DNA from 4 places in the Comamonas sp. CAH-2 genome. Region 3 is predicted to be linked to each of the others. Evidence: predicted binding sites of a transcription regulator. Region 3 holds the regulator's gene; each other region holds the start of a gene.

Region 1 (7,507 bases), on a different contig from region 3:
TGACCACCACCGAGGCCCCGGCCAGGTCGGCGTAGTCGCCTTCGCTGACGCGGGCGGCCGTGCCAAAGGCGGCGGCATGGCCGATGTCGGCCGCCTCACCGGCGGCGCGGGCCTCGTTCTGGTCGACCAGCACGATCTGGCTGATGCCCGGCGTGGCCGACAGCAGGTAGCCGGCGGCCGCACCGACCTGGCCGGCGCCGATGATGCCAATGCGTGCCCCCATTTACAGCACCCCCATGGCGGGCCACAGGGTGGCGGACAGCAGCAGGATCAGGCCCAGGCCGGCCAGCGTGACCACGATGCCGACCTTGGCGAACTGCGCGGTGTTGAAGGCATTGGTGCCGTAGCACAGCATGTTCTGCGGCGCGTTGGTGGGCAGGATGAAGCCGAAGGAGACCACGAAGCTCTGGATCATGACGATGCCAAACGCGGTTTCGGGGCTCACGGGCAGGGTCTGCGTGAAGGCGATCATGATGGGGATCAGCGTGCTGGCCAGGCCGGTGGCCGAGGCAAAGCCCAGGTGCAGCACGATGCTGAACACCGACAGCGCGGCAATCACGCCCACCACGGGCAGGGCCGACAGGCCCATCTGGCCCAGCGTCTGCTGCGCCAGCCAGCCGGCGGCGCCGGTCTTGGACAGCAGGTTGCCCAGCGAGATGGAGGCGGCGAACAGCACGATCGTGCCCCAGGGCACCAGCTTTTCGGCCTGCGACCAGTGCATCACCCCGATCTTGGGCATCAGCAGCAGGGCAATGCCGATCTGGGTGGTGGTGGTGGTGTCAAACGGGTGCAGCATGCCCTCGGTGGACCACATCACCAGCAACAGTGCCGCCACGGCCATCAGGCGCTTTTCGGAACCGCTGACCGGGCCCAGCTCGGCCAGTTGCTGGCGCAGCTTGGCGGTCATGTCCTCGCCGGCGGGCACCTGGGGACGCAGGATCCACATCGCGGCAAAGAACAGCACCACGCACATGCCGATGGTGAACGGCAGGGCCGTGATGAACCACTGGCCCCAGGTGATGTTGTGGCCAAAGGCCTGCTGCATGAAGTTCAGGCTGATGATGTTCTGCGCCGCGCCGGTCTTGATCGCCATGTTGAAGATGGAGCAGGCACTGGCGGTGACGATCATCAGGGTGGCACCCAGCGAGCTGTTCACGGCCAGACCCAGGGCGGCGGTGATGCCGATCATGATCGGAATCACGGCGCCCACGCGGGCCGTGGCCGAGGGGATGAACAGGGCCAGCACGAAGCCGACGATCATCGCGCCCAGCACCAGGCGGGCTGGCGAGACGCCGATCTTGCTCATGACGATCAGCGCAATCCGCTTGTCCAGGCCGGTGTGCTTGAGCGCCACGGCCAGGAACAGCGCGGCCGCCACCAGCAGCACGGCGGTCGACGAGAAGCCGCTGAGCATGGTGGTCAGCGCGGCCGAGGAATTCATCACCTTGCCACCTTCGGTCAGCGAGGTGCCCATCAGCCCCAGCACGGCGGCGCCGGTCAGGATCACCGCGCTGTTGGCGGGCGAGACGCATTCGCTGATCCACAGCACCACGACCAGCACCAGCAGGCCCAGGGCCACCTGGCCCGAGGCGCTGAGGCCGGCCGGCTGCGGCAGGGCCAGCACGATGCCGTACAGCACCAGGGCCAGCAGCAGGAAGGCGAGTTTTTTATTGGAATCGGGTTCCGGTCTGGAGGTGATGGGACCGGTTTCGGGTGCGGGCGTAGACGCCATAGGAACTCCTCGCAAGCAATGCATCGTTACGTGATGCAACCATGCTAGTTCTTGCAGGGAGACTTAGGTATTAACCCGTATGCGTTCTGCGCGAGATTTGATCCGCGTCAAGAATTTCACGGGCCCGCACCTGCTCGCGGACGCCCGCGCACCGCCGACCGGCACGGGCCCTGCCGCACTGGCGAGCGCGAGAAAACATCAGAAAAGTGAGCTTTCTGCGCAAACAGGATGAGCGCCAGCGCTGGTTTTCATTCCAACTTCGGTACACCTTAGTAGCTGCGCAGCACGGCGCGCAGCAGCCACCCGGCCCCCGCCAGCAGCAGGCGCAACCCGCAGAACACGGCGCCCAGCACCGCCGCGTGGCGCAGGGACTGCGGCCAGTCCATGACCCACGGCTGCCCCTGCCACGCGGCCCAGCCGGCCGCCAGGGCGGGCACGACCAGCAGACCGATCACCGCGGCCACAACCAGCAACCGCAAGCAATGGCGCGCCGTGGCGCCCATCAGGTGTTGCCGACGTAGGGGTTGGTCTGGCGTTCACGCCCGAAGCTGCTTTCCGGGCCGTGGCCGGGGATGAACACGGTCTGATCGCCCATGGGCCACAGACGCTGGACGATGGAGTCGATCAGCTGCTGGTGGTTGCCCTGGGGAAAGTCGGTGCGACCGATGCTGCCGGCAAACAGCACGTCGCCGACGAAGCAGCGCTCGGCCTGCGGGGCGTGGAAGACCACGTGGCCCGGCGTGTGGCCCGGGCAGTGGCGCACCTGCAGCACCTCCTGGCCGATGGCCACGGTGTCGCCGTCGTGCAGCCAGCGCGTGGGCTCGAACGGTTCGGCCGGGGGAAAGCCGAACATGGCGCCCTGCTGGGGCAGGCCGGCGATCCAGAAGCGGTCGCCCTCGTGCGGGCCGATGATGTCCAGCTGGCGCTTGCGCGCCAGTTCGGCCACGGCGCCGGCATGGTCGATGTGGGCGTGCGTCAGCCAGATGGCCTTGAGCTGCAGGCCCAGGCGCTCCAGCTCCCACTCGATGACGTCGATGTCGCCACCGGGGTCGATCACCGCCGCCTCCAGCGTCTGGTCGCACCAGACCAGGGAGCAGTTTTGCTGGAAGGCGGTGACAGGAATCGTGTGGTACTGGAACATGGCGGTCTGTGCAAAGTGGCTGCTGCGATTGTGCCCAAGCCCGGGCCGGAAAAAAGCCGGGCGCCGGGCTGCAGGCCCACCTTCTGTGAGGTGCGCCGCTCAGCTGCCCAGCTTGAGCACGCCGCGCATGATGAAGGAGTGGCCCGGGAAGGAGCAGAAGTAGGTGTACTCGGTGCCGGCCTTGAGCTTGGCGACGTCCAGGTTCACCGAGGTGGTCTCGCCGCCGCCGATCATCTTGGTGAACGCCAGCACGCGCGCATCGCCGGGCTTGACGTACTCGTTGGCCGCGCCGGCCTTCAGGCCATCGGCGGCCGCGGCGTTGGTGTCGGCCGTGGTGGCCAGCACGATGTTGTGGCCCATGGTGGACTTGGACATCTTGCCGGTGTGCTTCAAGGTCATGGTGAAGCTGGTGCAGGACTTGGGCACTTCCACGCTCTTGATGTTGAACTGCATCTGGTCATTGCCTTCGATGGTGACGGCGCAGTCGGCCGCCAGGACCGGGGTGGCAAGGCTTCCAAGGGCCAGCAGGGCAACAGTCGTGCAGATTTTTTTCACGCAAACATCCTTTGCATCAAGGGGGAGGAAAGATGGCGCAACGCCGGCGGCGCTGCTTCTGTCGGCATTCTGAAAGCAATCCCGGACAAAATCCGCCTTGTTCGGCGTACGTGCCACAACGCGGGGGCGGTTTGCTGCGCCTCCTTTGACCCCTATCAAACCGCAGGGCGCTCCCCAGCCCCTGTCTGCTGCATTTGCAGAAGCTGGTGGCGCTGGCTCCATCAACGTTTCAGGCATTTGCATATCTGAAAACCTTATTTATCAAACGCAGGCAGCTATCAAAAAATACAACCCCTGTGCCGCAGGTGACGCCCACCCGCGCCGCGGGCGGCCAGGCCGGCTAGCATCGGCACGCACATTAGCCCCACCCACACAGCGCTCTATCAGAGTTTGCATAATCTCCCACCTACTTAGATCAACGCTGTCGTGAATATCCCCTCTCTTGCGGCACCGCCCGACGCGGCCGCTTTCACCGAACGAGATTTCCGCAACGCCCTGGGCCAGTTCGCCACGGGCGTGACGGTGGTGACGACGGCGGATGACCAGGGCCGACCCGTGGGCATGACGGTGAGCTCCTTCAACTCGGTGTCGCTGCAACCCGCCCTGGTGCTATGGAGCCTGGGCTGCCACGCCGGCAGCTACCCGGTGTTTGCGCAGTGCACGCACTACGCCATCCACGTACTGGCCGCGCACGACAAACCGCTGGCGCTGCAGTTTTCCCAGCGCGGGGTGGACCGCTTTGCCGGCATCGCCTGGCAGCCCAACGCCCAGGGCGTGCCCGTGCTGGAGGGGGCTCTGGCCACCTTCGAATGCCGCGCGCGCAGCCAGTACCGCGAAGGCGACCACCTGATCCTGGTCGGCGAGGTGCTGGCCTGCCGCCACGCAGCCCACGCCACGCCGCTGCTGTACCACCGCGGCCGCATGCAGGACTGAGCGGCCCTTCACCATCTCCATCAAAAAACCGCAGCACCCGTGACCGGGCCTGCGGTTTTTTGCTGGGCTGGAAGCGGCGGGTCAGCGCACGGCTTCGGGCAGCTCGATCTTCACTTCCAGCACTTCCAGGTTGTCCTGGCGCTCCAGCTGGACCTTGATGTCCTCGGGGTTGATGGAGACGTACTTGGACACCACGGCCATCAGCTCGCGCTGCAGCGCGGGCAGGTAGTCGGGCTGCCCGCTGCCACCGCCCACGCGTTCGCGGGCCAGGATGATCTGCAGGCGTTCCTTGGCGACGGAGGCAGACTTTTTCTTCTCCCCCAGCAACATAGAAATGATGGACATGGCTGCTTACCTCCCGCCAAAGATGCGCTTAAAAAATCCGGGCTTTTGCGCATCGGTGAAGCGCATGGGACGCTCCTCGCCCAGAAAACGCGCCACCACGTCCTTGTAGGCTTCCGACACGTCCGAGCCGTCCATGTGCACGGCGGGCACGCCCTGGTTGGAAGCCTGCAGCACGGTCTCCGATTCCGGAATCACGCCGATCAGCGGGATGCGCAAGATGTCTTCGATGTCCTGGATGGACAGCATCTGCCCATCTTCGACACGGTTGGGGTTGTAGCGCGTGATCAGCAGGTGCTCCTTCACGCCCTCGCCACTGACCGCCTTTTCGGTCTTGGAGCTGAGCATGCCCAGGATGCGGTCCGAGTCGCGCACCGAGGAGACCTCGGGGTTGGTCACCACCAGCGCCTCGTCGGCGTAGTGCATGGCCATCAGCGCGCCGCTTTCGATGCCGGCGGGCGAGTCGCAGATGATGAACTCAAAGCCCATGCCCGCCAGATCGTCCAGCACCTTCTTCACGCCGTCCTGCGTCAGCGCTTCCTTGTCGCGGGTCTGCGACGCGGCCAGCACGAACAGGTTGTCGCACTGCTTGTCCTTGATCAGGGCCTGGTTCAGGTTGGCCTCGCCATGGATCACGTTGATCAGGTCATAGACCACGCGGCGCTCGCAGCCCATGATCAGGTCGAGGTTGCGCAGGCCGACGTCAAAGTCGATCACCGCCGTCTTGTGCCCCGACAGGGCCAAGCCGGACGCAAAACTTGCACTCGTGGTGGTCTTGCCTACGCCACCTTTACCAGAGGTCACTACGACGATTTTGGCCATGTTCAAAGGGTTCCTTCGCGAAGAATCTTGTTCGGATAATGTTCAATCGGCTTGCCGGATGGCACTCATGCTAAACGCATTGGCTCGATCACCAGCTTTTCACCCTCTAATCGGGCTTGGGCCGGCTTGCCGGCGATATCCTGGGGCAGGTCGGTCTCCAGCGCCCGGTAGTTGCCGGCGATCGACAGCAGCTGCGGCTCCATGCAGGTGCTGAAGATGCGGGCCTCGGTGTTGCCGCGCGCCCCCGCCACGGCGCGCCCCCGCAAGGGCGCATAGACGTGGACATTGCCGTCGGCGATGACTTCGGCGCCGTAGCTGACCACGGCCATGACCACCAGGTCGGTGCCGCGCGCATAGACCTGCTGGCCCGAGCGCAGCGGCTTGTCCACGATCAGCGCGTTCGGCGCGGGCGCCGGCACTTCGCGCACCACCTCGACCTCCACCGGCACCTCGCGGATGACTTCCACCTCGCGCACCTCCACCGCCGTGGGCTTGGCACGCGCCGGCTGGGCGTCCGGGGCCGGCATCAGGCCTGCCGCATGGGCGGCCGCCATCTGCGCGGGCGAGCCGCCGCAGACCGCCACCGGCAGGGTGCGGTGGCGCTTGAGCGCCTTGATCAGCTTGGGAAAGTCGATGTCCTCGGTGCTGTCGCGCACATGCTGCAAGTCGATCAGCACCGGGTCGTTGTCAAAGAAATCGGGGTCGTCCGCCAGGCGCTGCGCCAGGTCCCGGGTCAGGACGGCCACTTCGGTGTCCCGCAGCGCCACGGCCATCACGGGCAACTGGGCACTTTTGAGGTCAAAGCTGGAACGGGCGGTGCCCTGCGAGTCAACGGCCATGATGGGGAGTGCGGTTAGGGGAAGGGGCGCGAACTCAAAACGCGCCAAGTGTACCCCGCCAGCCTGTGCCCAGACCGTGCCCCCGGGGGCACGGCCAGGCCGCGGCGGGGCAGCCGGCGTCTCAGACCGCGGCGCTGGCGGGCGCTTGCTTGCGCTGCGCGTAGCGCACAAACCAGTCCAGGCTGCCCGGATTGGCCATGGTGTCCGGGTTCACCACCTTGGCCAGGGGCTGGCCCAGCAGCAGCTTCTTGATCGGCAACTCCTGCTTCTTGCCGGTCAGGGTGCGCGGGATCTCGGCCACCTGCAGGATCTCGTCGGGCACGAAACGCGGCGACAGCGCCTGGCGGATGGCCGCGGCGATCCGGGTCTGCAGCGCGTCGTCCAGCACCAGGCCAGCGCGCAGCACCACGAACATGGGCATGAAGCTCTCGCGCCCCAGGTACTCCAGGTCCACCACCAGGCTGTCCAGCACCTCGGGCAGGGCCTCGACGGCGCTGTAGATCTCGCTGGTGCCCATGCGCAGGCCGTGGCGGTTGATGGTGGCATCGCTGCGGCCATAGATGGTGCAGCCGCCGTGCGGCGAGACCTTGAGCCAGTCGCCGTGCCGCCAGACGCCGCCCATCGTGGCCGGGCCATCGCCGCCGCCGGGCTGGCGGCCGTGGCCGGCGGGGTACATGTCGAAGTAGCTGCCCAGGTAGCGCTGGTTGCCGCTGTCCCCCCAGAAGTACAGCGGCATGGACGGAATCGGCTGGGTGCAGACCAGCTCGCCCACAGCGTCGGTCACGGGCTCGCCGGCCTCATTCCAGGCCTCCACCGCCGCGCCCAGCATGCGGCACTGCATCTCGCCCGTGTACTGCGGCAGCTCGCGGTTGCCGCCGATGAAGGCGCCGCAGAAGTCGGTGCCGCCGGACAGGTTGTTCCACCAGATGTCCGGCGTGCCCAGGCGCGCGAACTGCTGCGTGCCCCAGGCCTGCACATCGGGCGCCAGGGGTGAGCCGGTGCTGCCCAGGCCGGTGATGCGCGACAGGTCCCCGCACTGGGCCAGGTCCAGGCCGGCCTTCATGCAGTTGGCATAGAAGGCCGCACCCGCACCAAAGCTGGTGACGCGGTGGCGCGCCGCAAAGCGCCACAGCACGCCCCAGT
Region 2 (7,507 bases), on a different contig from region 3:
ACGGTGCAGGCCCGCAGGCTGCTGCCGCTCCATGGAAAGCATCTTAGCGAATGCAACGCCCCCCACCAAGCAACGCGGCGCTTGCCGCAGCGCTGGGCCATGCGGGGGCGGCGGCATCAGGGCTGCGACGGCAGGTGTGGCAGCACCGCCTCGGCCACTGCCAGGCAGCTGGTCAGCCCCGGGGATTCGATGCCGAACAGGTTGACCAATCCCGGCACGCCGTGCGTGGCCGGACCCTGGATGCAGAAGTCGGCCGCGGCCTCGTGCGGGCCGGAAATCTTGGGGCGGATGCCCGCATAGCCGGGCGCCAGGCTGCCATCCTGCAGCGCGGGCCAGTACTTGCGCACCTCGGCATAGAAGCCGTCGCCACGCTGCGGGTCCACCTGCAAGTGGCTGGGGTCGTCCACCCATTGCACGTCTGGGCCGAACTTGGCCTGCCCGCCCAGATCCAGCGTCAGGTGCACGCCCAGGCCGGCGGCCTCGGGCACGGGATAGATCAGGTGGCTGAACGGCGCGCGCCCGCTGAGCGTGAAATAGCTGCCCTTGGCGTAATAGGCCGTGGGCACATGGGCGGCGTCCAGCCCCTGGATGCGGGCCGCCACGCCCGGCGCCCACAGGCCCGCGGCGTTCACCACCTCCTGCGCCAGCAGCTCGGTGCCGTCCTCGGTGCGCAGCAGGATGCCGCCGTCTTGCACCTGGGCCGACGCCAGCGGGGACAGCAACGCCACGGCGCCGCCCGCATGTTCCAAATCGCCCTGCAGCGCCAGCATCAGGCCATGGCTGTCGACGATGCCGGTGCTGGGCGACAGCAGCGCGGCGTGGCAGGCCAACGCCGGCTCCAGCGCCTGGGCCTGCTCACGGGTCAGCATCTGCAGATCGTCCACGCCGTTGGCGGCGGCCTTCTGGCGGATCCCCTCCAGCTGCGCCACCTGCTCGGCGCTGGTCGCCACGATCAGCTTGCCACAGCGGCGGAACTCCACCCCGCGCTCGGCGCAGTAGGTGTACAGCAGTTCCTTGCCCCGCACGCACAGCCGGGCCTTGAGCGAGCCGGCCGGGTAATAGATGCCGGCATGGATCACCTCACTGTTGCGCGAGCTGGTGCCCGTGCCAATGGCGTCGGCCGCCTCCAGCACCACCACTTCACGCCCTGTCTGCGCCAGGGCGCGGGCCACGGCCAGCCCTACCACCCCCGCGCCAATGACCACGGTTTGCACCTGATCGACCATGTTCTGTCTCTCCCTTTATTGGTATGGATGCACACGGCCCACCCGCCTGATTCAGGCCGCCGGTGGCGCCGCTGCCGCTTGGCGCCCTTGCGGCGCCAGGGCCCATTCTCGCACCACTGCGGGACCATTTCGGCCAGCTTCAGGCCGTCGCGGCATGGCACCCGAAACGTGTCGCACAGCCCGGTCAGACAGGTTATCGCCGCTTTTAATACTTTCTTAATTCTTACAATAAAAAATAGGAAGTTTTTTGCAAAATTTCAATTAAATCAATAACTTACATTGATTGATGCAAGTCAAACCGGCACCCTGGCAAGGCGTCCAACAATGCCATCACCCAACGATGGATGTGAAAACGATGGCAGATCCCAACCCCTCCCCCCCTGACGCAGAACCAGGGCACCAGCAAACGCACTTTTCTGCAAGAACTGGTGGCCCTGGCCACCACCTTCGGCCTGGCCGGAACCGCCCAGGCGGCCCTGCCGGGTGACCCTGGTTTCCAGCCAGCACGTCGCCCGGGCATGCCGGGCAAGCGCTTTGGCATGCTGGTGGACATGCGCAAGTGCATCGGCTGCCAGGCCTGCACGGTGAGCTGCTCGGTCGAGAACCAGCCGCCGATTGGCCAGTTCCGTACCACCGTGCTGCAGTACGAGGTGGAACAACCCGGCGGCAGCGCCCCCGCCATGGTCAGCCTGCCCCGGCTGTGCAACCACTGTGACGAGCCGCCCTGCGTGCCCGTGTGCCCCGTGCAGGCCACCTTCCAGCGCACCGACGGCATCGTGCTGGTGGACAACGAGCGCTGCGTGGGCTGCGGTTACTGCGTGCAGGCCTGCCCCTACGACGCGCGCTTCATCAACCACGAGACGCAGACCGCCGACAAGTGCACCTTCTGCGAGCACCGGCTGGAGGCCGGGCTGCTGCCCGCCTGCGTGGAAAGCTGCGTGGGCGGGGCCCGCGTGATCGGCGACCTGAACGACCCGCACAGCGCCATCAACCAGCGCATGGCCGAGCACCAGGACGAGCTCAAGGTGCTCAAGCCCGAGATGAACACCGCCCCGCGCGTGTTCTACATCGGCCTGCCCGAGGCCTTTGTCCACGGCATCGACGGCCAGGCCAGCGTGCGCCTGGTGGCTGAACATTGAAGGAGCCCACGATGCAGATCATTGAACTCCTGACCCCCGCCTACGAAGCCGCCTGGCTGCCCTGGGCCGTGCAGTATTTCTTTCTGGTGGGCGTGGCCACGGGCGCAGCCCTGCTGGCCTGCGCCTGCGTGTTCGGCGCACCCGGCAGCCCCAGCCAGCGTGTGCTGCCCGCCCTGCTGCTGACCCTGGCGGTCAGCGTGGTCGCCGCCCCCGTGTCGCTGCTGGCCGACCTGCACCAGCCGGCCCGCTTCTGGCACTTCTACGCGCACTTCACGCCCTGGTCGTGGATGTCCGTGGGGGCGCTGCTGCTGCCGGTGTTCGTCACCCTCAGCGTGGCCCTGCTGGCCAGCTGGTGGCTGGGCCGCCCGGGCTGGATGCGCGCCATCGCCCCGCTGCTGGTGCTGTCGGCGCTGAGCATCACGGTCTACACCGGCGCGGAAATGATGGTGATCCGCTCGCGGCCACTGTGGAACACGCTGTGGGTGCCCCTCAACCTGGCCCTGACCGGCTGGCTGGCCACCGTCGGCTGCACCCTGGTGCTGGAACGCTTTCTGCCCACCCCACTGCGCGCCGGCCACGCCGGCCTGCAACTGCTGCGCACCCTGGCGCTGGCCCTGGCAGCACTGCTGGTGCTGGTGGCGCTGGCCTGGGCCCTCAGCGGCCTGCTGGGCCACAACGCCTCGTTCAACGCGGCCCTGCGCCTGTGGCAGGACTTCCCGGTATGGCGCCTGACCCTGCTGGGCTCGGCCGTGTTCGGGGCCCTGGTGCTGGGGGCGCTGCTGCGCGGCCAGCACCGCCTGCATGCCCGGGGCTACACGCTGGTGCTGGGCCTGGGGCTGGCGGCCAGTGCCTGGGCGTTCCGCTGGGCGCTGTTCATGGGCGTGCAGGGCGTGCCCAAGTTCGGCGCGGGACTGTACCTGTACCACATGCCCCTGGGCGGCGACGGCCTGCTGGGCATGGTGGGCGTGGCGGGGCTGTGCGTGGCCCTGGTGGCCCTGACCACCTGGGCACTGGAGCTGTTCCCGGCCCGCCGCACCGCCGCCTGAGGGCGCTTCGCCCATTTACATCCAATTGGCATTTCACCCAGTATTGACGGGCGCCAGAAGCTATCAAAACAGATAGCCCTACTCGCTGGCGCCTGCCTTCTCTGCAGCTGCAAGGGCAGACCATGACCGACAAACAACATCCCCCCACACACACCGAAGAAACCGATGCCGCCCGCCGCCGCCTGCTGCTGCGTGGCGGGGCCGTGGCCGGTGGCCTGGCCGCGTTTGCCGCCGGCTATGGCGAAACCCTGGCCCGCGGCGCCAAGGGCCTGGTGGCCGGCACCTCCGGCACCAGCACGGCCAGCGCCACGCGCGGCAACTCGCTGACCCCAGAATTCCGCATCGACCCCGCCACCGGCCAGCTGAGCACCCAGCCCGGCCAGGTGGTCAGCCCCTCGTCCTGCCTGGGCTGCTGGACCCAGTGCGGTGTGCGCCTGCGCGTGGACAGCGCCAGCAACCAGATCCTGCGTATTGCCGGCAACCCCTACCACCCGCTGGCCACCACCAACCCCGCGCCCATGGAAACCCCGGTGCGCGAGGTCTATGCCATGCTGGGCGGCGACAACGGCCTGGAAGGGCGCGCCACCAGCTGCGCCCGCGGCTCGGCCATGCTGGCGCACCAGACCGCACCGCACCGCGTGCTGGCCCCGCTCAAGCGCGTGGGCCCGCGCGGCGCCGGCCGGTGGCAGAGCATTTCGCTGGAACAGCTGGTCAAGGAAATCAGCGAAGGCGGCGACCTGTTCGGCGAAGGCCATGTGGAGGGCCTGGCGGCCATCCGCGACACGCGCACGCTGATCGATCCCGAGAACCCCGAGTACGGCCCCAAGGCCAACCAGCTGCTGGTGACCGATGCCTCCAATGAAGGCCGTACCCCGCTGATCAACCGCTTTGCACGCCAGGCCTTTGGCACGGTGAACGTGGCCAACCACGGCGCGTACTGCGGCCAAAGCTACCGCGTGGGCACGGCGGCGGCGCTGGGCGACATCCCCGGCATGCCCCACGGCAAGCCGGACTGGAAGCACTCGCGCTTCGGCCTGTTCATCGGCACGGCGCCGGCCCAGGCGGGCAACCCCTTCCAGCGCCAGGGCCGCGAGCTGGCCGAGGCCCGCTCACGCAAGGAGCAGACCTACCGCTACGTGGTGGTCTCGCCCGTGCTGCCCACCTCCTCCAGCCTGGCTGCCGGTGACAACAACCGCTGGCTGCCCATCAAGCCGGCCACCGACCTGGCCCTGGCCATGGCGCTGATCCGCTGGATCATCGACCACGAGCGCTACGACGCCCAGTTCCTCACGCAACCCGGCCCGGCCGCCATGGCTGCCGCAGGCGAGGCCAGCTGGAGCAACGCCACCCACCTGCTGATCAACGACCCCCAACACCCGCGCTATGGCCAGTTCCTGCGCGGGGCCGACCTGGGACTGTCCATGCCCGAGCCGGTGGACGAAAAGGCCCCGGCCGAAGACGTCTATGTGGTGCAGGTGGCCGATGGCAATGGCGGCTTCAAGCTGGTGCCCCACACCGTGGCCCAGCCGGCGGAGCTGGTGGTGGAGCGCGCATTCACCCCGCTGCAGGCAGTCGACGCAACCCAAGCACCCGCGCCCATCGCCGTGTGCACCGCCTTCGTCAAGCTGCGCGAGGAAGCGCGCCGCAAGACGCTGCTGGAATACGCCGAGCTGTGCGGCGTACCGGTGCAGGACATCGAAGAGCTGGCGCGCGAGTTCACCAGCCACGGCAAGCAGGCCGTGGCCAACTCCCACGGTGGCACCATGAGCGGGGCGGGCTTTTACACCGCCTACGCCATCGCCATGCTGAACAACCTGATCGGCAACCTCAACGTCAAGGGCGGCTGGGTGATGGATGCCGGGCCTTTCGGCCCCTTCGGCCCCGGCCCGCGCTACAACTTCGCGCAGTTCCCGGGCGCGGTCAAGCCCACCGGCGTGACCTTGTCGCGCACCCGCTTCCCGTACGAGAAGACCAGCGAGTTCCAGCGCAAGAAGGCCGCGGGCGAGAACCCCTACCCCGCCAAGGCCCCGTGGTACCCGGCCCCAGGTGGCCTGTCCAGCGAGATGCTGGCCGCCGGCCTGCTGGGCTATCCCTACCCGGTCAAGGCCTGGATCAACCACATGAGCAATCCCATGTACGCGATCGCCGGCTTCGAGAACACGCTGGCCGAGGCCATCAAAGACCCGAAGAAGCTGCCGCTGTTCGTGTCCATCGACCCCTTCATCAACGAGACCTCGGCCCTGGCCGACTACATCGTCCCCGACACCGTCACCTACGAAAGCTGGGGCATCGGCGCGCCCTGGGCCGATGTGATTGCCAAGAGCAGCACCGTGCGCTGGCCCACCGTGGAGGCGGCCACCGCCAAGACGGCCGACGGCCGCCCTGTCAGCTTCGAGAGCTTCGTGTTTGCACTGGCCCGGCAACTGCAGCTGCCCGGTTTTGGCAAGCACGCCATGTCCACCAAGGACGGCCAGCCGCTGGACCTGGACAACGCGGAAGACTTCTACCTGCGCGGCATGTGCAACATCGCCTACCAGGCGGGCCGGCCTGTGCCCGAGGCCAGCGACGATGACATCGCCCTGACCGGGCTGGGCCGCTGGATGCCCGCGCTGGAACAGCGCCTCCAGCCCGAGGAAGTGCGCCGCGTGGCCATGGTGATGAGCCGGGGTGGCCGCTTCGACAAGGTGGACGATGCCTGGAAGGGCGACCAGCTCAAGCAGGCTGCCAAGTTCCCCGTGCAGCTGTGGCACGAGGGGCTGGCCAAGATGCGCCACTCCATGACCGGCGAGCGCTATGTGGGCTGCCCCACCTGGTACCCCACCCGCTTCGCCGACGGCAGCAGCATGCGCGAACACTTCCCCACGCAGGACTGGCCGCTGAGCATGAGCAGCTACAAGTCCAACCTGATGAGCAGCATGTCGATCGCCGCGCCGCGCCTGCGCCAGGTGCACCCGCACAACCCCATCAGCCTGCACAAGGCCGATGCGGCCAAGCTGGGGATTGCCAATGGCGACAGGATCGAGGTGCGCACGCCCGGTGCCCGCCTGGAGGGCGTGGCCCTGGTGCGCGAGGGCATTGCCCAGGACGCGATTGCCATCGAGTACGGCTATGGCCACAAGCAGCTGGGGGCCGTGGCCCACACCGTGGATGGCCAGCCCACCCACGCCAACCCGCAGCACGCCAACGGCGTGAACCTGAACCACCTGGGCTTTGCCGACCCCACGCGTCCCGCCAAGGACAATGTGTGGATCGACTGGGTCTCCGGCGCCGTGGTGCGGCAGGGGCTGCCGGTGCGGGTGCGCAAGCTCTGACAGGGCTCGGCGGCAGGCCGTGCCACACAGTCCGCCCACCGGCCATGCCGGTGGGCTTTTTTTACGGTGGCCCGCCCTGGGGGCCAGCCGCGGCACTCACTCCTGCACGGCGGAGTTCAAGCTGCGGTAATGCGCTTCCAGCATCTGCTGGAATTCGTGGGCGGGAATCGGCCGAGAATACAGGTAGCCCTGGGCGTAATCGCAGCCCATCTCTTTGAGCAGATCGCGCTGCTGCTCCGTCTCCACACCCTCGGCAATCACCTTCAGCCCGACCTTGTGGGCCATCATGATGATGGCCTCGCACAAGGCCTGGGTCTCGTTGCCCGGAGCCAGGTTGCTGGTGAAGGACTTGTCGATCTTCAGGTAATCGATGTCAAACTTGGTCAGGTAGGACAGCGAGGAATACCCGGTGCCGAAATCATCGATGGCCACCTGGATGCCGGCGTCGCGGAAGGCCAGCAGCTTCTCCTCGATGAACGGTTCCTGCCGCAGCAGCAAGCCCTCGGTGATTTCCGCGACGATGTGCTTGCCGGGCAGCTCCAGGGTCTCCAGCAGTCGGACCCAGTCGAGGTGCTCGGGACTGCGGTCGCGGAACTGCACCGGCGACTTGTTGATGCTGATGGCCAGGTCGTCGCCGACGATGGACAGCCATTTCTTGGCGTTCTGCGCCGCCCGCATGAAGATCCAGCCGCCGATCTCCACAATCGCCCCGATGTCCTCGGCGATCGGGATGAACACGGCGGGGCTGATGAAGCCGCGCGTCGGGTGCCGCCAGCGCAACAGCG
Region 3 (7,507 bases):
AAAAATCGCTCAAGCAATTGCTGTGGGTGGCGTTTGCCTTGTGGACCGGCTTCACCTTTGTGGGCTACTTTGTGCCCATCCGCGAGCTGGGCAGCGAGCTGCTGGCCCTGCAAGGTGGCTGGCAGATTTTCTGGGTGCTGTTCTACGGTTTTGCCACCTATGGCAATGCCGGCTACATGCGCGAGCAGGTCTGCAAGTACATGTGTCCCTACGCGCGCTTCCAGAGCGCGATGTTTGACAAGGACACGCTGGTGGTCAGCTATGACACCGTGCGCGGTGAAGCGCGCGGTCCGCGCAAGAAGGATGCGGATTACAAGTCCCAGGGACTGGGCGACTGCATCGACTGCAAGCTCTGTGTCCAGGTCTGCCCGGTGGGCATCGACATCCGCAACGGCCTGCAGTACGAGTGCATCGGCTGTGGCTTGTGCATCGATGCGTGCAACAACGTGATGGACAACATGCATTACCCGCGGGGCCTGATCCGCTTGACGACGCAAAACGCCGTTACCCAGCGCTGGCCACGCTCCCAGATCCTGCGGCGCATCGCCCGTCCTCGGGTGCTGATTTACGGTGCGGTTCTGGTCGGCCTGTCGGTGGCGATGGTGGTGAGCATGGCGCTGCGCGAGCCGTTGAAGGTGGACGTGATCCGTGACCGAGCCTCGCTGGCCCGGATCGTGGCCGGTGGCAAGCTCGAGAATGTCTATCGGCTGCAGGTCATGAACGCCACCGAGGCCACCCAGACCTACCATGTGCAGGTGCATGGGCTCAACGGGATCGAACTGGTCGAGGGGGGCGAGGTTGAAGTGCTGCCCGCCCAGACGCGCGGCGTGGCCGTGCGGGTGCAGATCCCCTACGGGGTGGCGGAGCCCGGTTCGCACCACATCGTGTTCGATATCGATGCGCGCAGCGGCGAGGGTCGTGTGTCCGAAAAATCGGTGTTCGTGGTGCCGCGTTGATGGTGATTGCTGGTCTGGCGCACGCTGCCGTTGGGCATTGTGCGCAATGTGTGTTTATCTCTCAGAAAGTCTAGGATGTCTCAAGCTGAAATGAAGCCCGAAGTCTCGACCGCTCCCTGGTGGAAATTCGGCCATGTGTGGCTGGTGCTGGCAGGTCCTGCCATTGTGGTGGTGGCGGGCATTGTCACCTTGGTCATTGCCACGCGTGGCGCGGACCCGGTTGTGGACCCCGACTATTACCAGAAGGGCGTGAACATCAACGAGCAATTGCGCAACCCGGACAAAAGCCATGCGCCTGCGCACGCGGTGCGCAACCATGCCGCCACCCCTGCGGACGATTTGCCCAACCTGGCACCCAAGTGATGCGGCGTGCTGACAGGCCGTTTGTGCTGTTCTCGGCAGCACGGGGGGCATGACCGCGCAGAGGGGATTGGCTTAAAACATAGCTGCTGGCGCATGTAATCAGTAGGTTTCAAATAGAAAATTATTTGAAATTCAATGGAATCAAGCGCTGGCAGCTATGTTTTTTTATTCAGTGTTTGTCCCACAACCAGGGTGCAGTGCCTGTGGACACAATTTATGCACAACCCCTTGCGAAGGAGTGCTTTTATGTGGACACGACGCTGGATGTGGATTGGCTGGCCGGCCTTTGTGGCGGCCGGCGTGATGGAGATGCTGGTTTTCGCGGCGTTTGACCCGCACGACATGCTGTGGATGGGGCAGGCGGTGGAGTTGTCGCGCACGGCCATCTACACCCTGGCATTCTTTGCGTTCTGGGCGGTCTTCGCCGTGGCCGGCTGGATGACCATGGTGCTGGCCCTGCCCAGCGCCGCGGTCAATGCCCAAGCCCAGGCGCCGTCGGCCGGGCTTGGTGATCCCGAGCGGCTGCAAGCCTGCTATCCCAACAACGCGTGAAGTAAAAAGGCCTCCCTGCAAATCCAGAGAGGCCTTTTTTCGTGTACCTGCGCTGAGGCAGCGGCAGGTGGTTACTTGTTGCAGTCCTGGTGGCTGTTGACCAAGCGTTGCAGCGCGGCAGTATCCAGAATGCGCACGTGGCGCTGTTTGACTTCCACCATGCCTTCTTCGACGAACTTCGAGAAAGTGCGGCTGACCGTCTCCAGCTTCAGGCCCAGGTAGCTGCCGATCTCTTCGCGCGTCATGCGCAGCACCAGTTCCGACGACGAGAAGCCGCGTGCGTGCAGGCGCTGCACCAGATTTAGGATGAAGGCCGCCAGGCGTTCTTCGGCGCGCATGCTGCCCAGCAGCAGCATCACACCGTGCTCGCGCACGATTTCGCGGCTCATGACCTTGTGCACGTGGGTCTGCAGGGCCGTCACTTCGCGCGACACCTCCTCCAGCCCGTCAAACGGCATCACGCACACTTCGGCATCTTCCAGGGCCACCGCATCGCAGGTGTGGTGGTCATGCACGATGCCATCCAGGCCAATGATCTCGCCGGCCATCTGGAAGCCTGTCACCTGGTCGCGACCATCTTCGGTAGCCACGCAGGTCTTGAAAAAGCCTGTGCGGATGGCATACAGCGATGTGAAGGGCTCCCCGTTGCGGAACAGGGTGCCGCCGCGCTTGACCTTGCGGCGGGTGGCCACAATTTCGTCGATGCGCTGCAACTGCTGCTCACTCAGCCCCACAGGCATGCACAGCTCGCGCAGGTTGCAGTTGGAACAGGTGACTTTGATGGTTGGAGGGGTCATGTACTCGGACGCGGCGTGGTGCAGGCATTCTTGCGGGTCACGCGGTGCGTTAAAGGTCGGTAAAAAAGAAGCTGTTACAACTGGGATTGCGGTGAATGATGCTTGTCAAAATTGTGGCATTGCTTGATCGCAGACCTCTTGATTCACGTCAAGGATGGTTGCGGGCCATTGGTGCACAGTCTAACAATCAAGGAAAAAAGATTCATGACTGTCGTCACACCCGAACTCCTGCGTCGTTACGACGTACCTGGTCCACGCTATACCTCTTACCCCACAGCAGACAGGTTTGTGGAAGCGTTTGGTGATAGCGACTATATCTTGGCTCTGAAGCAACGCAAAGTCGCTGCGGCTGCCAAGCAGCCGATGTCGCTGTATGTGCACATCCCGTTTTGCGAATCGCTGTGCTATTACTGCGCGTGCAACAAGATCGTGACCAAGCACCATGAGCGTGCTGCCACGTACATGCGCTATCTGGAGCGCGAGGTCGATCTGCACCTGCAGCACTGCGGGCGGGGGCAGGTGGTCAGCCAGTTCCATGTCGGCGGAGGAACGCCCACGTTCCTGTCCGATGACGAGCTGCGTGAGCTGTGGCAGATGCTGCGCGAGCGTTTCGCCTTTGATCCTGCTGGCGAGTATTCCATCGAGGTGGACCCGCGCACGGTGACGCGCGAGCGCCTGGCTGTGCTCAAGGAAGTTGGCTTCAACCGCCTGAGTTTCGGCGTGCAGGACTTCGATCCCGATGTGCAAAAGGCCGTGCACCGCGAGCAGCCCGCCGAGCAGGTGTTCGATCTGGTGGCCGCTGCGCGCGAATTGGGATTCCAGTCCATCAATGTGGACCTGATTTATGGCCTGCCCAAGCAGAACGCGCAATCGTTTGCGCGCACGCTGCAACAGGTGGCACAGCTGCGCCCGGATCGCATTGCCTTGTATGCGTACGCCCACTTGCCCGAGCGTTTCAAGGCCCAGCGCCGCATCCTGCAGCAGGACTTGCCACCTGCGCCAGACAAGGTGAACATGCTCTCGGCGGCCATCGCCAGTTTCATTGATGCGGGCTACGTGTATGTGGGCATGGACCACTTTGCCTTGCCTGAGGATGCGCTGGCAGTGGCCAAGCGCCAGGGGCGACTGCATCGCAACTTCCAGGGCTACAGCACCCAGCCGGATTGCGATCTGATTGCGCTGGGGGTTTCGGCGATCGGCCGCGTAGGCGCCACCTACAGCCAGAACGCCAAGACGCTGGAAGAGTATTACGACCTGCTGGACCAGGGACGCCTGCCCGTGGTGCGCGGTCTGGCGCTGACGCGCGATGACTTGATCCGCCGCGCCGTGATCATGACCATCATGTGCCAGGGCGAGGTGCTGTTCGAGTCGATCAACAACGCATGGCTGATCGACTTCCCGCAGTATTTCGCGGCGGAAATCGCTGCACTCGAAAGCCAGCAAGAAGAAGGCCTGGTGGAAATCCAGGACGACTGCATCAAGGTGACCGAGAAGGGGTGGTTCTTCGTGCGCGGCGTCGCCCTGGTGTTTGACCGTTATTTGCAGGCAGACCGCAACCGGGCCAGGTTTTCGCGGATCATCTGATCCTTATGGCGCTTTCTCTGCTTTGGACGGCATTTTTCATGGGGCTCGTGGGTGGGCCCCATTGTCTTGCCATGTGTGCCGCACCCTGCCATGCCGTCATCCAGGGGCAGGCCCATGCCGTGCGCCTGCATGCCGGCGCCGCTGTGGCGTCGTCCCGCGGCGTGCCTGGCTGGGCGGCCCTGCAATTCCACACCGGGCGTTTGCTGGGTTACGGCATGCTGGGGGCGGTGGCCGCCCTGGCGATGGAGCAGGTGGCTTGGTTCTCTGACCGTACCTCCTTGCTGCACCCGGTGTGGGTGCTGATGCATCTGCTGATTCTGGCCTGGGGTTTGCTCATGGTGTTTCAGGGACAGCAGCCGGCATGGCTGGAGCGCGCTGGCCGTGCGGCCTGGGCCAAGGTCCAACCCGTGCTGGCGTTGCCCGGCGGGGGGCTGCTGGCGGGTATTGCGTGGGCGCTGATGCCATGCGGCCTGCTTTATTCCGCCGTGCTGGTGGCCGCCCTGAGTGGTGGTGCTGTGGCAGGGGCTGGCAGCATGGTGGCGTTTGCCGTGGGGGGCGGGTTGTGGCTGTGGTTGGCACCGTACGCGTGGCGCTGGCTCAGTGGGCGGGTGCGCCGCTGGCGGGCAGAGTGGGGCACCCGCGTGGCCGGTCTGATGCTGGTGGCGGTGTCGCTGTGGGCGCTCTGGATGGATCTGATCTTTACCCCCGCCATGTGGTGCCGCTAGGTGGCAGGCGGCGCCTCCGGCACCATGTTGCAGCAGTTGCAGCAGTTGCAGGACCACTGTGCATATGAACAACCAAGCATGCCAAAGCTATTCGGGCGCCAATTCAGGCGGCCTGGCCAAGCATGTGGTTGGTTTTTTGGGGGATGCCTGCGTCAAGGCGGTGAAGGTGTCTGCAAAGCCGCCGGGCCGTCAACCTGAACCGGGGGTTCAGGTGGGCGAGAGCAACCTAGCATTGGGTTCATCTGACGCGAGACGATCACGCTTGCCAGGCAATGTATCAAGCCCGTGCTCACAGAGCATTGGTTCAAGGCAATATAAAGCCCGGAGGATTGCAGACGGTTGTGATTTTACAGGGCTTGTGAACCGGCGGGTGGCAATTCCACGCGAATGTCATTGTCTAAATCGGCAGCGCTTGCGGTGGTATCCAAGGTCGCTGCACCAGGCAGGCTGTCCGGGATGGTTTGAAAGGCGATTTCAGCCTGTGCAACCTGAGGTGCTGTGGCCATGGCCTGGACTTGCAGTTGTGCGGGGTAGGACGGTGCGTCGGCCTCGGGTGCCGGCGCCAGGGCCGTGTCCAGCCGGTGCAGCAGTTGGGCGGCCAGCTGGGCGTCGTGCTCGGCCTGGGCCTGCAGCGTGAGCAGCAAAGGATCGGGTTCGGCAATATCGGGCAATCCGGCCTCCCCCAGCTCCTGCATATCAGCCAGCTGTTGCTGCAGGGCCTGCAGCTGCTTGCGCAATTCCAGGTTTTCGTAGGCCAGGTTCACGGCCAGCAACACCCCCACGCGTTCGCGCGAGCGCAGCTTGCTGGTGTTGCGCATGTGCTGGAACTGCTGGTCGACGCGTTCCACGGCTTCCAGCAACTGGTTTTCCTGGCCGTCCGGGCAGGTGAGCAGGTAGTCCTGGTGCAGGATCTGGATTTCGATCTGGCTCATGGCGCTTCTTGATTCGCAGGCAGGCGTTCGATCAACGCATCCACCCGGGCGCGCGCCGCCTTCAGGCGTGAGCGCAGCGAGTCGCGCTCTTGCTGCAGCGCATGGACCTCTGCGCTCAGCAGGCGGTTGGCATGTTGCAGCGCTTCGTACTTCTCCAGCAGAAGCTCGATGCGCTCGGCCACGGGGTCAAGAATGGATGGTGTCGTCATGGATGGCCTCAATTGTAGGACGCCCCCTTGGCCGTGGATGGCAAATTCACCGCAAGTGCAGCGGTCTGGGGCTTCCTGCTTGTATCAAGCTGTCAATTGTCCGGGGCAGGCGGTTCTGCGCGTGTCCGACAGATGCCTGTGTGGCCCCGGCGGCCAGGGGCGGTCAGACGGCGACAGGCAATTGTTCTTCGACTTCCTGGGCCGATTGCGGGCGGGTGACGCGGCCGATTTCTTGACCCTGGCGCAGCACGACCAGGGTGGGCCAGAGCTTGACCTTGAAGTGGCGGCCCAGCTTGCGGCCCTGGCCATCTTCGATCTTGATGTGTGTGATGTCGCGGCGTTCGTGCAGCGCCTCGCGCAAAAACGGCTGGGCGGCCTGGCAGTGCGGGCACCAGTCGACACCAAACTCCACAGCGACGGTGCCTGGCAGGTCGGCCAGGTCCTCGGGCGCTGGGGCGGGATCGGTGAAGGCGGTGGCAAAAGGCATGCGGGACTCCTAGGGTGGTGGGGCAGCAAAGCGCACATCGTCGCTGCAAGCGGCGGGTGCCGTCAAACCGTGGGCGCTTGTCCTTGTCACCTGGGTGCGCATTCGCCTGGAGGTGGTGCAGTGGCGGGATCGCAGCGGCCCGCCGCTTGGCATACGGCGGTCAGGCGGCATCGGTTTGCGGAGGGTGCAGGGCTGTGCGCCAGTGCGGAGGAAGAAAGCTGGTCTGTTTCGTGGCTACTGCAATTTTGAGAGCTGTTGGTGCTTGCTGCATCTGCGTTGTAGGTCGATTTGATGCATGAGAGAGCGGGGCCGAAGTTGAAGCCTGGCAGACGTGCGAAGCAGTGCGAGCTAGGCCGGCTGCCAAGCCTGCACGACGTTGGGAGCCATGTGCGGCCCGCACGGCGCCGGTCCTGTCTGGCCACGGCCTGTGCTCAGTGCTCAGTGCTCAGTGCTCAGTGCTCAGTGCTCAGTGCTCAGTGCTCAGTGCTCAGTGCTCAGTGCATTGAGGCCTTAAGCAAGGCGGCATGGTCCTAGTGGCGGGGGCGGAGGAGCATGGATGCGCAGGGCGGCAGTAATCGCCCGCGCGGTGTGCCAGGGCTTAGGCCGAGTCTTCCAGCAGGCGCAGCTCCTGCTGGGTATTGGCGTTGGCGAAGGCATGCACGTCGTCGCCCGCCGCATCGAAGCGGCACAGGGCCTGGGCATGTTGCGCGGTCCAGGCGTCGATCTTGCGGCCCCCCTGCTGCACAAAGTCCTGCAGGCTGGGCAGCAGGCTGCGGTGCAGCAGGGCGAACACGGGCTGGGGGCGCAGCTGCAGCGCCCCGTCACGCCCGGCTTCGGGGCCTGCGGCCAGCACGATCTGGGCGTGCTCGCGCACGGCGGTGGCGGCCATGCGCGCCGCCAGA
Region 4 (7,507 bases), on a different contig from region 3:
GCTCAACCACGGGCAACAAGAAGTGCTGTGGCTAGAACGGAAAACCGTGGGCTGGCAGCTAATGCAACCAAGAATAATTCTCAGTTCCAAAGTGGATTGTAAAGCTTGTACAAATTTTTGGAACTTTTTTGGAGCAAAAGAAACACAGGACGTCACTTCGCGTCGTGGGACGGCTGCCATGCAGGCAGGCACATCCGCTCCTGGTCCACCGGGGCCTTGTGTCTCTGCCGATGGCACAAGGCAGTACACGGCCGTCCGCATCACGGTGGCTTCTTCACCCCAAAGAAAAAGCGCCCCGATGGAGCGCTTGATCTCGCAGCACTGGCCAGCAGCCCTCGAATCACCACATGGTGTCACCGAGCCAGCTGCCATTTGCTGGCAGCTTGGCAACACGCCTTGATCGCCGCCACCAGCCAGCCACCCCGCGCTGGCGAAGGCCCCTCGCCCTGGCGCAGCCTCCCACGCCACGGGCAGGCAGGCGACGCCGTATGTGGCACCGGCTTGCTGACCGCGCAGCTTCCGGTGGACACACCACGAGGACCTCCCACACCACGTGACCGCAGCGCCGCTTACTCGACCGTCACGCTCTTGGCCAGGTTGCGGGGCTTGTCCACATCGGTACCGCGCGCCACGGCCGTGTGGTAGGCCAGCAGTTGCAGCGGCACCACGTGCAGGATGGGGCTGAGGGCGCCGTAGTTCTCCGGCATGCGGATCACGTGCAGGCCTTCGGCGTTGTCGATGTTGGTCTTGGCATCGGCCAGCACATACAGCACACCGCCGCGCGCGCGCACTTCCTGCATGTTGCTCTTGAGCTTTTCCAGCAGCTCGTCGTTGGGCGCCACAGTCACCACCGGCATGGAACTGTCGACCAGCGCCAGCGGACCGTGCTTGAGTTCCCCAGCGGGATAGGCCTCGGCGTGGATGTAAGTGATCTCCTTGAGCTTGAGCGCCCCTTCCAGCGCGATCGGATAGTGCATGCCACGCCCCAGGAACAGCGCGTTCTGGTGCTTGGCAAAGTTCTCGGCCCAGCTGACCACCTGGGGCTCCAGCGCCAGCACCGACTGCAGGGCCACGGGCAGGTGGCGCATCGCCGTCAGGTACTCCTGCTCCTTGGCCTCGGTCAGCTTGCCCTTGGACTGGGCCAGCGCCAGGGTCAGCAGGAACAGGCCGGCCAGCTGCGTGGTGAAGGCCTTGGTCGACGCCACACCGATTTCCACGCCGGCCCGCGTGATGTAGGCCAGTTTGCACTCGCGCACCATGGCGCTGGTGGCCACGTTGCAGATGGTCAGCGTGTGCGCCATGCCCAGGCTCTGCGCATGGCGCAGGGCGGCCAGGGTGTCCGCCGTTTCGCCCGACTGGCTGATGGTGACCACCAGGGTCCGGGGATTGGGCACGCTGGTGCGGTAGCGGTATTCGCTGGCCACTTCCACGTTGCAGGGAATGCCGGCGATGCCTTCCAGCCAGTACTTGGCGGTGCAGCCGCTGTAATAGCTGGTGCCACAGGCCAGGATCAGGACGTTGTCGATCTCCTGGAACACCCGCCAGGCCGCCGTGCCATCGGCGCCGTCAAACAGCTCGGGGGCGATGTTGACGATGCCTTCCAGCGTGTCGCCAATCGCGCGCGGCTGCTCGAAGATTTCCTTTTGCATGTAGTGGCGGTAAGGGCCCAGCTCCACGGCACCGCTGTGCGCGTGCACGGTCTTGACCGGGCGCTGCTCGGGCAGCACGGCATGGCCACTCTTGTTGCTGATCCAGTAGCGGCCGGGCTGCAGGTCCACCAGGTCGCCCTCTTCCAGATAGACGATCTGGTCGGTCACGCCGGCCACGGCCATGGCGTCGCTGGCCAGGAAGAATTCGCTGTTGTCCTGACCCACGCCCAACACCAGGGGCGAGCCCGCACGCCCGCCGACCACGCGGTGCGGCTCGTCCTTGTGCATCACGGCAATCGCATAGGCGCCATGCAGCTGGGCGCGCGCCGCCTTCACAGCCTCGAACAGATCGCCGTCGTACAGGCTGTCCACCAGGTGGCAGACCACCTCGGTGTCGGTCTGGCTGGCAAAGATGTAGCCCTTGGCCTGCAGGTCGGCACGCAGCGCCTCGTAGTTCTCGATGATGCCGTTGTGCACCAGCGCCACCCGCGCGGGCTTGCCGCCGTCCACGGTTTCGCCCGGGCCATAGCTGAAATGCGGGTGGGCGTTGCGCACGGCCGGTTCACCGTGCGTGGCCCAGCGGGTGTGGGCGATCCCGGTCAGGCCCTGCAGGTCGTCGGTGGTGACCTGCTCCAGCAGCTCGGCCACGCGCGCCGTGCTGCGGGCGCGCTGCAGGCCCTGGCTGATGGGGCTGCCGGCCACCATGCGGTGCACGGCCACGCCGCACGAGTCATAGCCGCGGTACTCCAGGCGCTGCAAGCCTTGCACCAGCAGAGGAACGATGTTGCGCGTAGAAACGGCGCCGACGATGCCACACATAGGCGGAACTCCGAAAGGGTTGGAAGGTGGACCGATGCTAAAAGCATCGCCACAAAACTTATGATCTATTTTTCACAGTTTCAGAAATTAAATTTCATCAAAAATCATTCAAGAAATTTAATTCCAATTTTCAATGAAATATGAAATTCAAACACCTGATGGCAGCCTGGACCTGACCGATCTGCAGTTGCTGGACCTGCTGCAGCGCGACGCGGGGCAAAGCAATCTGCGCCTGGCCGAGCTGCTGCACATCTCGCCCCCGACCTGCCTGCGCCGGGTGCGCCGCCTGCATGCGCTGGGGCTGATCGAGCGCCAGGTCGCCATCGTGCGCCCTGAGGTGCTGGCCCCGCTGGTCGGCCACGGGCTGCAGGCCCTGATTGAGGTGACGCTGGAGCGCCAGCACGCCGAAGCGCTGCAGGCATTCGAGGCCCTGGCCGTGGCCGAGGATGGGGTGCAGCAGTGCTGGCGCGTCTCGCCCGGGCCTGATTTCGTGCTGGTCGTCGCCTGCCGCGACATGCCGGCCTACCTGGCGCTGTCGCAGCGGCTGTTCACCGCCCAGGGCAATGTGCGCAATGTGAAGAGCTTCTTTGCCACCCGGCGGGCCAAGTTCAGCCCGCACCTGCCGCCGCTGGCGCCACAAAACCCATAGCTGCCTGCGCAGGCAACAAGCGCGTCACAACCACTTTCGGCACAAATTCAGAGTGCGCCCGGCCAATCGATGCACACGGTGCAGCCGGCCTGCGGCTGGGCCTCGATGGCCAGCCGCGCCCCATGGCGCTGCGCCACGGTCTGCACCAGGGCCAGGCCACAGCCGACCCCGGGAAATTCTGCGTCCCGGTGCATGCGCTGGAACAGCTCCCCCAGGTGCTGGGCACGCTGGCGGTCAAAGCCCACGCCATGGTCCTGCACCTGCAGGCGCCACCAGCCATCGTCCAGGGGCTGGGCGCTGAGACGGACCACGGGCTGCGCCTGGCGGGCCGAGAACTTGACCGCGTTGTGCAGCACCGCCTCGGTCAGGGCCTGCAGCGCCGCGGCGTCGGCCATCACGGGCACCGGGGCCTCGGGCAGCGACCACTGCACCTGCGGGTGCGTCGCCTGCCAGCGCTGCGCCACATGCCGGGCCACCACGCCCCAGTCGATCAGGCCCAGGGCCAAGGGCGCCCGCGCCGCGTGCGAGACCTGGGCCATGCCGTCCAGCATGGCCGACATCTTGCGCGCCGACTGCTCCATGGTGGTGGTGAACTCGCGCGCATCGGCCACGGCGTCGGCGGCCTGGGGCGCAGCCGCCGCCAGTTCCTCCACCGATTCGCGCAGCAGCGGGGCGAACGACAGCACATGCCGCAGCGGCGCACGCAGATCGTGCGCCACGGCACGCATCCAGGCCTCGTGCGCGCCCTGCAACTGCGCCAGCTCTTGCTGCTGGCGCGCAATCACGGCCTGGGCCTCCTCCAGGGTCGACGGCAACACGGGGTGCATGGCGCCTCAGGCCTTGGGCTGCTTGGTGGGGCGCTGCCAGTTGGCAATCGACACCTGCTTGCCGCGCGCCACGTTCAGGGTGCCGGGCGGGGTGTTCTTGGTGATGGTCGAGCCACCGCCCACGGTGCCACCCGCGCCCAGGGTCACCGGCGCCACCAGCACGCAGTTGCTGCCCACGTGCACATCGGCCTCGATCACGGTGCGGTGCTTGTTGACGCCGTCGTAGTTGGCGGTGATGCTGCCGGCGCCGTAGTTCACGCGCTCACCCACCGTGGCATCGCCCAGGTAGGCCAGGTGGTTGGCCTTGGCGCCGTCGGCCAGGGTCGAGTTCTTGACCTCGACAAAGTTGCCGATGTGCACCTCGCGGCCCAGCTCGGCGCCGGGGCGCAGGCGGGCAAACGGGCCGACCAACGCCCCCTCGCCCACGCTAGCACCCAGCTTCTCGCCGTCGATGTGGGTGAAGGGGTGGATCACCGCGCCGGCGGCGATCTGGGCATTGCTGATGTGGCAGTAGGCACCAATGCGCACGCCCTCGCCCACCTCCACCCGGCCGGTGAAGATGCAGCCCACGTCGATCTCCACATCCTGACCGCAGCGCAACTGCGCCGGCGTGCCGCGCACGTCGTCGCGCAGGTCCAGGCGCGCCGGGTCGGCCAGGCGCACGCCCTGCTCCATCAGGGCATGGGCTGCGCGCAGTTGATGGGCACGCTCCAGCTCGGCCAGTTGCAAGGGGCTGTTCACGCCGGCGACCTGCACCGCGTCGGTGATGCGGTGTGCCACCACCTCCACCCCGTCGGCCACGGCCATGGCGACGATGTCGGTCAGGTAGTACTCGGCCTGGGCGTTGTGGTTGTTCAACTGGCCCAGCCACTGCGCCAGGCGCTGGGCCGGCACGGCCATGATGCCGCTGTAGACCTCGGTGATGGCACGCTCGGCCTCGCTGGCGTCCTTTTGCTCCACGATGCGCTGCACCGTGCCGGCGGCATTGCGCACGATGCGGCCATAGCCCGTGGGGTTGTCCAGCGACACCGTCAGCAGCGCCATGCGCTGGCCCGCAGCGGCGTCGACCAGCGCGGCCAGCGTGTCGGCCTGGGTCAGCGGCACGTCGCCCGACAGGATGACGACCATGCCGTCGCGCGCCAGCACCGGCACGGCCTGCTGCACGGCGTGGCCCGTGCCCAGCTGAGGTTCCTGGCGCACGAACTTCAGGTCCAAATGACTGTCAGCCCGCGCTGCGCCGGTGATGACTGCTTCCACTTCTGCAGCGCCATGGCCCGTCACCACCACGGCCGAGCGCGCCTGCAACTGCTGCGCCGTGTCCAGCACGTGCTGCAGCAAGGCCCGCCCCGCCAGCTTTTGCAGCACCTTGGGGGTGCGGCTTTTCATGCGGGTGCCTTTGCCGGCAGCCATGACGACGATATCCAGGGGGAGTGCATTCAGGGACATGGGACGCAATCAACTCACAGTGAAGCCAGACCAGCGCTGGCGATGGTCTTCGATTATCACGCGCCCGGCCGCCGCGACCGTCCCGTGGGACGCAGCCCACACCGCGCCGCCCGGCGTTTGATGTCCGTCAGACAGACGCTGCGCCAGCGCCCTGCCCCCATTGGAAGGCGCCGGCACTTTATGCATCCTGGGCAGGCGTTGTGCGCCGCAGGGCCACCCCACCCCATGTTTCACCGATTCGGAGAGCCCATGACCTTCATGCCGTGGTCCAGCGACTTGATGCTGGGCATCCCCCATGTTGACGACCAGCACCAGCACCTGGTGGCGCTGATCAACGCCCTGCACGACGAACTCGACAACCCCATCCCGGACCGCGCGGTGGTCGGCGAGGTGCTGGAGGGCCTGGTCGAGTACACGCACAACCACTTCATCGAGGAAGAGGTCATGTTCCAGCGCTACGGCTACCCGCAGGCGACGGCGCACACGGCCGAGCATGGCCAGTTCACCACCCAGGCCATGCACTGGCTGCTGCGTTTCGAGGCCGGGGAAGAGGTGGACCTGAAGGCCATGGCCTTTCTCAAGCACTGGCTGCTACACCACATCCTGCTGGAGGACCGCGCCTACGTGCCCTTTTTGCAGGCGGCCATCGCCCAGGCGGGTGCACCGGGCGCTATCACCAGCGAAGCACCCAGCGTTTGCTGAACGGCACTTTCCAAGGCCAAAGACCTTGAACACCTTTTTCAGCCAGCGCCAACCGCTCCTGGTTTTGAAAAAAACAAGGCGGCACCTGCTTCCAGATACCGCCTTCTGCCGCACACCCGGGGCCCCAGGGCGCCCCGCGCATCACGCCAGCGTCACACGCGCGAACTTGCGCTTCCCCACCTGCACCACGAAGGTGCCGGCGTCCAGCTTCAGGCCGCGGTCGCTGACCACGTTGCCATCCACGCGCACGCCGCCGCCATCGATCAGGCGGTTGGCTTCGCTGGTCGAGGGCGCCAGGTTGGCCTGCTTGAGCAAAGCGCCGATGCCCAGGGGCGCGCCGGACAGGCTCAGCTCGGGGATGTCGTCGGGAATGCCACCCTTGGAGCGGTTGATGAAATCCTGCTCGGCCGCATCGGCCGCCGCCGCGCTGTGGAAGCGCGTGGTGATTTCCTTGGCCAGGGCCACCTTGGCGTGCTTGGGGTTGCCGCCAGCGGCAATCTCGGCCTTCAGCTGGGCGATGTGTTCCAGGCTCTGGAAGGACAGCAGGGTGTACCAGTCCCACATCAGGTCGTCCGAGATCGACAGCACCTTGGCGAACATGGTGTTGGCATCCTCGGTGATACCGATGTAGTTGTTCTTGGACTTGGACATCTTGTGCACGCCGTCCAGGCCCACCAGCAGCGGCATGGTGAGCACGCACTGCTGCGCCTGCCCATATTCAGCCTGCAGATGGCGCCCCATCATCAGGTTGAACTTCTGGTCCGTACCGCCCAGTTCCAGGTCGGCCTGCAGCGCCACCGAGTCATAGCCTTGCAGCAGCGGGTACAGGAACTCGTGCAGGCTGATGGAGCTGCCTTCGGTGAAGCGCGTGTGGAAGTCGTTGCGCTCCATCATGCGGGCCACGGTGTACTTGGCTGACAGCTGGATCATGCCGCGCGCGCCCAGCTGGTCACACCATTCGCTGTTGTAGCGCACCTCGGTCTTGGCCGGGTCCAGCACCTTGGCGGCCTGGGTGTAATAGGTCTCGGCGTTCACCTTGATCTGCTCGGCCGTCAGCGGCGGGCGGGTGGAGTTGCGGCCCGAGGGGTCGCCGATCAGCGTGGTGAAGTCGCCGATCAGAAAGATCACCTGGTGGCCCAGATCTTGCAGCTGGCGCATCTTATTCAGCACCACCGTATGCCCCAGATGAATGTCCGGCGCCGTAGGATCCAGCCCCAACTTGATGCGCAAAGGCACGCCCGTGGCCTCCGAACGCGCCAGTTTCTGTGCCCATTCCTCCTGGGGCAGCAGCTCATCCACACCACGCAACGTGACTTCAAGCGCTTGTCTTACAGCCTCGGTGACCGGGTATGTTGTAACAGCATTTTGATTCATAAGGGTTTTTTCCAGCACGGGGGGTATTGCCCCCGCTATAC

What was found. The regulator FNR, encoded in region 3, switches genes on or off when oxygen is low (the NO sensors DNR and NnrR bind a similar motif). The targets are predictions, from matches to a motif close to TTGATNNNNATCAA.
Region 1: the regulator FNR is predicted to act here: its motif matches at 3,574-3,587, upstream of azu (azurin).
Region 2: the regulator FNR is predicted to act here: its motif matches at 1,510-1,523, upstream of dsrO (sulfate reduction electron transfer complex DsrMKJOP subunit DsrO).
Region 4: the regulator FNR is predicted to act here: its motif matches at 5,508-5,521, upstream of FYM52_RS10705 (bacteriohemerythrin).

The regions. Positions count from the first base shown of each region.
Region 1 covers NZ_VSWF01000017.1:32,257-39,763, forward strand. The annotation lists gene FYM52_RS11000 (lactate dehydrogenase) at 1-223, opposite strand, end outside; gene FYM52_RS11005 (DASS family sodium-coupled anion symporter) at 224-1,732, opposite strand; gene FYM52_RS11010 (hypothetical protein) at 2,002-2,211, opposite strand; gene FYM52_RS11015 (MBL fold metallo-hydrolase) at 2,235-2,873, opposite strand; gene azu (azurin) at 2,973-3,428, opposite strand; gene FYM52_RS11025 (flavin reductase family protein) at 3,855-4,361, shown strand; gene minE (cell division topological specificity factor MinE) at 4,443-4,706, opposite strand; gene minD (septum site-determining protein MinD) at 4,713-5,525, opposite strand; gene minC (septum site-determining protein MinC) at 5,591-6,364, opposite strand; gene FYM52_RS11045 (acetoacetate--CoA ligase) at 6,486-7,507, opposite strand, start outside.
Region 2 covers NZ_VSWF01000001.1:309,488-316,994, reverse strand. The annotation lists gene FYM52_RS01380 (NAD(P)/FAD-dependent oxidoreductase) at 117-1,226, opposite strand; gene dsrO (sulfate reduction electron transfer complex DsrMKJOP subunit DsrO) at 1,589-2,365, shown strand; gene nrfD (NrfD/PsrC family molybdoenzyme membrane anchor subunit) at 2,377-3,411, shown strand; gene FYM52_RS01365 (tetrathionate reductase subunit A) at 3,534-6,722, shown strand; gene FYM52_RS01360 (EAL domain-containing protein) at 6,819-7,507, opposite strand, start outside.
Region 3 covers NZ_VSWF01000042.1:2,146-9,652, reverse strand. The annotation lists gene ccoG (cytochrome c oxidase accessory protein CcoG) at 1-956, shown strand, start outside; gene FYM52_RS16495 (FixH family protein) at 1,032-1,319, shown strand; gene FYM52_RS16490 (hypothetical protein) at 1,566-1,871, shown strand; gene fnr (fumarate/nitrate reduction transcriptional regulator Fnr) at 1,943-2,668, opposite strand; gene hemN (oxygen-independent coproporphyrinogen III oxidase) at 2,873-4,252, shown strand; gene FYM52_RS16475 (sulfite exporter TauE/SafE family protein) at 4,258-4,977, shown strand; gene FYM52_RS16470 (cell division protein ZapA) at 5,325-5,909, opposite strand; gene FYM52_RS16465 (hypothetical protein) at 5,906-6,118, opposite strand; gene FYM52_RS16460 (thioredoxin family protein) at 6,282-6,605, opposite strand; gene mobA (molybdenum cofactor guanylyltransferase MobA) at 7,204-7,507, opposite strand, start outside.
Region 4 covers NZ_VSWF01000016.1:33,471-40,977, reverse strand. The annotation lists gene glmS (glutamine--fructose-6-phosphate transaminase (isomerizing)) at 570-2,468, opposite strand; gene FYM52_RS10720 (Lrp/AsnC family transcriptional regulator) at 2,602-3,117, shown strand; gene FYM52_RS10715 (ATP-binding protein) at 3,165-3,944, opposite strand; gene glmU (bifunctional UDP-N-acetylglucosamine diphosphorylase/glucosamine-1-phosphate N-acetyltransferase GlmU) at 3,951-5,390, opposite strand; gene FYM52_RS10705 (bacteriohemerythrin) at 5,640-6,092, shown strand; gene tyrS (tyrosine--tRNA ligase) at 6,234-7,466, opposite strand.